One region of the Proteiniborus ethanoligenes genome, then DNA from elsewhere that is predicted to be linked to it. Evidence: predicted binding sites of a transcription regulator. Region 1 holds the regulator's gene; each other region holds the start of a gene.
What was found. The regulator Rex, encoded in region 1, represses fermentation and respiration genes when NADH is low (regulators of the CRP and FNR family bind a similar motif). The targets are predictions, from matches to a motif close to ATTGTTAANNNNTTAACAAT.
Positions count from the first base shown of each region.

Region 2: the regulator Rex is predicted to act here: its motif matches at 1,206-1,225, upstream of BLV37_RS05630 ((2Fe-2S) ferredoxin domain-containing protein).
Region 3: the regulator Rex is predicted to act here: its motif matches at 1,061-1,080, upstream of BLV37_RS04250 ((2Fe-2S) ferredoxin domain-containing protein).

Region 1 covers NZ_FNQE01000023.1:49,766-52,042, forward strand. The annotation lists gene BLV37_RS10325 (ABC transporter ATP-binding protein) at 1-567, opposite strand, end outside; gene BLV37_RS10330 (redox-sensing transcriptional repressor Rex) at 792-1,430, shown strand; gene BLV37_RS10335 (acyl-CoA dehydrogenase) at 1,973-2,277, shown strand, end outside.
Region 2 covers NZ_FNQE01000010.1:64,524-66,800, forward strand. The annotation lists gene nuoF (NADH-quinone oxidoreductase subunit NuoF) at 1-524, opposite strand, end outside; gene BLV37_RS05630 ((2Fe-2S) ferredoxin domain-containing protein) at 551-928, opposite strand; gene BLV37_RS05635 (NADH-dependent [FeFe] hydrogenase, group A6) at 1,380-2,277, opposite strand, start outside.
Region 3 covers NZ_FNQE01000007.1:67,476-69,752, forward strand. The annotation lists gene BLV37_RS04245 ([Fe-Fe] hydrogenase large subunit C-terminal domain-containing protein) at 1-706, opposite strand, end outside; gene BLV37_RS04250 ((2Fe-2S) ferredoxin domain-containing protein) at 708-953, opposite strand; gene BLV37_RS04255 (DegV family protein) at 1,298-2,155, opposite strand.

The sequences.
Region 1 (2,277 bases):
AAGAAGGATATCAGGTTTGCTAAGCAGTAGCTTCCCTAACATTACTCTAGCCTTTTGTCCTCCACTTAAATGAGAAACAGACATATTGAGCTGTTCTTCAGTAAAGCCTAATCCTTTTAAAGTTCCTTTTATTTCACTCTTAAAACCATATCCATTTTTATTTTGGAATTCTTCCATTAGGTGGGCATACTCATCCATTAAGCTCCCTAGCAATTGAGATTCTGGATTTTCACCTTCTAAGCTAATACTATGCTCTAGTTCCCTTAGTTTTTTCTCCATTTCTATTAATGGAACAAAAACCTCCATTACCTCATCAAAAATAGATTTATTGCTTTCGATTTGAGTATTTTGTTCAAGATAACCTATTCTGCAATCCTTGGATACATAGATTTCACCAGAATCCATAGAGAGCTTCCCAGATAATATATTAAATAAAGTAGATTTTCCAGAGCCATTTAAGCCTACTAGTCCAACTTTTTCATTATCATTTAAGGCAAAAGTAATTTTACTTAGTATTTCATCAACTATATAGCTTTTTGATATATTGCTACATGATAAAACTATCAATATTATCCCCCTCGTCTTTATTAACTAATATAATTTTAACAAAAATAGTTTAAGAATGAAACAATAAGGGAATATATTTTAAGAGAAGGAATATAAATAGAGCAATAATATGGGTAAAACTACTATTTATCAAACCGCACAAATTGACAGAATATTAACCTAATGATATAATAACTAAAAATCTTATATATGAAAATATTGAGTTAAGTAGGTGAATAAAAGATATGGAAAGAGAAAATAAAGTTTCTATGGCAGTTATCAGAAGGCTTCCTAAATACTACAGATATCTTGGAGAATTGTTAGATAAGGATATTACTAGGATTTCATCCCATGAGTTAAGTAATATAACTGGCTTTACAGCTTCACAAATAAGACAAGATTTGAATAATTTTGGGGGCTTTGGTCAACAAGGCTACGGATATAATGTAGAAGAGCTGCATAAACAGTTGGGGAAAATTTTAGGCTTAGAAAAGATTTATAAGGCTGTATTAGTGGGTGCAGGTAATTTAGGTCAGGCAGTAGCAAATTATAAAGGCTTTGAGGATGCTGGATTTAAGCTGTTGGCTTTATTTGATAAAAATCCTAAGCTCATTGGCTTAAAGATTAGAGACATTGAAATACTAGATGTAGATAATGTTGAAGAATTTATTTCTAAAAATGAAGTTGAAATAGGGATTATAACTACTCCTAAGGAGCATGCTCAAAGTGTAGCTGATAAATTTGTTAAAAGTAATATAAAGGGCATATGGAACTTTGCCCCTACAGATTTAAAAGTTCCAGAAGACATTGTAGTGGAAAACGTCCATTTAAATGAAAGCTTATTTATACTGTCATATATGTACAAAGAAAAGAACGAAAAGTAAAAGTGTCCAAATAAAACACAGGGCATGTATAGAAAATGTACAAAATTGAAGAAATTGAACAATTATTATCAGAAATATACACATAAAAAAAGACTATCTCTAAGATAGTTTTTTTTATGTGATAAAATTAAGCTGATAAACAAATAATTTTTATATAGTAATTAATATTGATGGAATAAAGGACAAGCCTTGCAAATACAAGCTTTATCAAGGGTAATAAGGGACAAGAATGAAGGGTATTAAGAAAATGTAAGATAAAAAATTAACAAACCTTGTGGAAAAATTTTAGTCAAAGGAGTATAATTATAATGATGGCAAGAATATTGCATATTTAATTTGTTATAACGAATGGGAAAGTTATACTTTTAAATCTTTATTTAAAGAACTTGACCTAATGAGTTTTAAGCAGATTGCAAAACTGGAGATTTTGTGCAATTCGCTTATGTAGTGGCTTAACAAAAGCTACCTCATTAGCATTTTTATAGGGGCTTTTGTTATAAAATTATCAATAATATATTTATATATAATGAGGAGGGAAAACAATGAATTTCAGTTTAACTAAGGAACAGGAAATGATAAGAAAAGTTATGAGGGAGTTTGCAGAAAAGGAAATAAAGCCTTTAGCTGCAGAAATTGATGAAACAGAAAGATTCCCTAGGGAAAGTGTAGAAAAAATGGCAAGGTATAATATGTTAAGTATTCCTATACCTGAAGAGTATGGTGGAGCAGGTGGAGATGATTTAGCCTATGCCATAGCTGTAGAAGAGCTTTCAAGAGTATGTGGAACGACAGGAGTAATATTGTCTGCACATACGTCACTTGGATGCTGGCCTATACAAAAGTATGG
Region 2 (2,277 bases), on a different contig from region 1:
CCTGTAGGGAAGCCTCCGCCTCCTCTTCCTCTAAGACCTGAAGCCTTAATTGTATTTATAACTTCATCAGGAGTCATTTCTGTAAGAACCTTACCTAATGCCTCGTATCCGTTATATGCTATATATTCAGTAATATCTTCAGGGTTTATTACTCCGCAATGGCTTAATGCTACTCTCACTTGCTTTTTATAAAAGCCTATTTCATTTATAGATTTTATAACATCATCCTCTACAGAGTGTTTATATAATAATCTTTTTACTATTCTTCCTTTATATAAATGTTCTTCTACAATTTCTTTTACATCTTCTACTTTAATATGACTGTAAAATGCACCTTCTGGATAGATTATGACTATAGGCCCAGCCTCACAAAGACCAAAACATCCTGTTCTCACGACTTTTATTTCATTGTTTAAGCCTTTATCTGTTAGTAATTCATTGAATTTTTCCTCAATCAAATCAGATTTAGAAGAAGTACAGCCAGTTCCCCCACAAATTAGCACATGTGACCTAAAATAATTCATTTGATTTAATGCCCCCTTATATTAAACTAAGATTCTTTATTTTCATAATTTCCTATTGTATATTCTGTTATTATTTTACCATTAACTATGTGCTCAGCCACTATTTGTTTTGCTTTTTCTGGATTTACATCAACATAGGTTGTTTTTCCTTCGCCTTTCTTGTAGATTTCCACTATAGGCTCTAATCTACAAACACCTATACATCCGGTTTGAGATACAGTTACATCTTTAAGCTTTCTCTTATTTACTTCTTCAATTAGCGTCATAAGTACAGGTCTTGCTCCTGCGGATATTCCACAAGTTGCCATGCCTACTACAATTCTAATTCCTTCCTTGCTGTTTCTAAGCTCAACCCTTTCGATAGTTTCCTCTCTAAGCCTTTTAAGTTCCTCAAGAGACTTCACTTAAACACCTCCAGAATTTTTATTTCATAAAGCCTTAATCCATTCATTAGTATTTTATTTTGAACTTGCTTGTAATTAGAAAATTATACATGTTTTTACATAGAAAATTACATATTTGCAGCTATGGTAATATAGGCTATTTTAATAGTCTCGGATAATATTTATTTTTTATATTATTTTTAGGGTATTTAAAGTTTTGAAATGAAAAATTAATAAGATTAGCTAATTAAATATATTGTCATCACTAGTTTAATACTTGTCAATATATGTGTCAACTTGTGATATTTTTTAGACAATCCAAGTGTTTTTAGTTTGTTTACTTTGAAATAGACTTTTTCTTATGACTTTTAAAATTTTTAGGTCCATATACTTACAAACCTCAGCTTATTAGCTGAGGTTTATAAGTATTCTATAATTGTTATGTTTTTTATAGCTTAATAAACATATACTATTAATTGTTTATATTTACTATATACTTATCTCTTTTTATATAATGAGTATGAAGAAGCTGGTGAGCTTTATGGCTATTTGGCTTCTCTAAAAATTCATCATAAATCTTTTTAATCATAGGATTTTCATGAGACTTTCTTATTGCCTTTCCCATATCCTCATTGTATAGAGCCTTAGCTCTTGTTTTCATTACATCCTTCGTATATCTATCCTTTGCACTTATATAAGGCTGGCCCCCACCTGTTACGCATCCTCCAGGGCAGCCCATTACTTCAATAAAATGATATTCCTTTTCACCAGATTTTACTTTTTCTAAAAGCTCTTTAGCTTTACCTGTGCTATGAGCAACAGCTACTTTTACCTTTAATTCACCTAAATCTATTTCTGCCTCTTTGATTCCTTCAGTTCCTCTTACTTGCTTAAAGTCTATATTTTCTAGCTCTTTCCCAGTTACAACCTCTGCTACAGTTCTTAAAGCAGCTTCCATAACTCCACCAGTTGCTCCAAAGATTACACCTGCCCCTGTTGATTCTCCTAGAACATCGTCAAAGTCTTCATCTTCTAAGTTATTAAAGTCTATACGTGCTTCCTTAATCATCTTTGCTAATTCTCTAGTAGTTAATACTGCATCTACATCTGGATAGCCTGTTGCAGCAAGTTCTTCCCTTTTTGCCTCGAATTTTTTAGCAGTACAAGGCATTATTGACACTACATAAATATCCTCTGGTTTTATATTGTTCTTTTCTGCGTAGTAAGATTTTATTAATGCTCCTAACATTTCGTGAGGAGATTTACAAGTAGAGAGATTATCTAAAAATTCAGGATAATAATGCTCGCAGAATTTTATCCAGCCTGGAGAACAGGATGTAATCATAGGAAGCTTCCCATTATTCTTTAAT
Region 3 (2,277 bases), on a different contig from region 1:
TCTTATATGAAACATGATTAAAGGGTTGAGGCCGAAGGTCTTTTAGTATTATGTTCTCCTCTTTCAGCCAATCTGTTAAATCTTCAAATGTTAAAACAAAATCTATTATACCACTATGCTGAAATTCTTCTGCCTCCATTTTTTTTGCAAGACATGGACCTATGAAAACTACTACGCTGTCCATTCCATAGCTGTGCTTTAACAGCTTACCATGGGCAACCATTGGTGATACTACTGGTATCATATATTTAGTCAGGGGAGGATAATATTTCTCAATAAAGTTGTTAACGGAAGGACAGCTAGTAGTGATTAGATTTGCGTACTTACCTTCGTCGTAGTATTTTTTATAATAATCTATCACTATTTCTGCACCGATAGCTGTTTCTTCCACCATTTCAAAACCAAGTAATTTTAAAGCTGTTACTATTTGGTGTTCATCATTCATATTGAATGCTCCAGCAAATGATGGTGCCAAGCTTGCTATTACTCTCCTGTTACTTTGTATTGCTTCCTTTACTTGATTTATGCTACTTTTAATATGCAAGGCATCCTTTTGGCATACAACCTGACATTTTCCACATGAAATGCACAAATCATCAACTATTTCAGCATGATCCTCTAAAATTGTTATGGCTTTTGAAGGACAAGTTCTTAAGCATCTATAGCAGTTGTTACAGTTTTCTCTAGAAAAATTAATAAATTTCATTTTATAGCCTCCTAACTACATGCTGTTCAAAAAACTCTTCTACTGATTCCTCCCCTACTGATATTACTTTATCGTCATCAATCTTTACAGAAACAGCTTTTGTGCACTCCCCTAAACAGAATGCGGCCTTTACTGCTATTTTATCTTCTAACTTCCTGTTTTCGATAATCTGCTGTAGTCCTTTTATAACATTATAAGCTCCTTTAAGATGACATGCGCTTCCTATACAAATATTTATATTTATCATGATTAACCTCCTTCGTTATTTTTTTAACAATTGTAGATGTGCGTTATTCTTGATTTTAATTTATAAATCTTCTTGCTTAGATAAATTTAATACATTGAGTATACCATATTGTTATTTTTTTATCAAAACTCCTTTTTATTATTATTTTCCTTATGAGCATGTATTTCACCTGTTTATAATATAATCACATCAACAATTATTACAAAAATTTTAGAAAAATAAAGACTTCTTTGTTTTAAGGTTCACAAAGAAGTCTTTGCCTGAATTATGTAAAATTTAAACTTGCATATTTATTTATAAAGGCTTTGGAGTGTTTCTCTTAGGAAATTTTTTTATCCTTTTTTCTACTCCATTTTGTTTAAGAAGAACAAGGACAATGTGCCTGGGCCTGAATGTGCTCCTACGGCACAGCCTATAGTGCCTATAACAAAATCAGTACATTTAAATCTTTCCTCTATCATTTCCTTTGCTTTTATAGCGACTTCTAGGTCATCCCCATGGGTAATACCTATTGTTTGTCTGCTTAAGTCTACTCCTCGTTCTTCTATTATCTCCATCATTCTTTTTAATACCTTGTTTCTTCCTCTAATCTTCTCTATAGGAACTAGCTTTCCATCTTCCACATGCAATATAGGCTTAATGTTTAGTAAGGTCCCCACAAAGGCAGAAGTTTTACTTACTCTTCCTCCTCTATAAAGATATTCTAAGTCATCTACTGTAAAAATGTGTTCCATGTGTTCAGAATAAAATTCTGCTGTTTTTACTATTTCCTCCTTTGGTAAGCCCTCCATAACCATCTGTGCTGCCTTTAATACTACTAATCCAAAGCCACCAGAAGCACATTTTGTATCTATTATAGTAATATCAAAATCTGGGTAATCTTCTAGTACCTCATTTTTAGCCATAAGCGAAGACTGATATGTACCTGATAGCCCTGATGAAAATGCTATATATATACAGGCCTCACCGTTTTTAGCATACTCTTCAAATTTTTCTTTGAACATTTGAGGGGGGATTTGTGCAGTTGTATAAACCTTCCCTTCACGCATGTTATTATAAAGCTCTTCTGGCTTTAATGTCTCTCCATCCCTGTATTCCTCATCTCCTAGGTAAACCAATATTGGCAATACGTCTATACCAAACCTTTTAATTATTTCAGGTGATAAATCACAAGCACTATCAGTTATAATTCTAGTATTCATTAATTCCTCCTCCTATCTATTTCATTCTACACTATTATATTATAATATACTTTCCTACAATATGTAAATCTAAACAATTTACATATTGTAGGAATATATCTTTATCATTTAAAATAGATTAT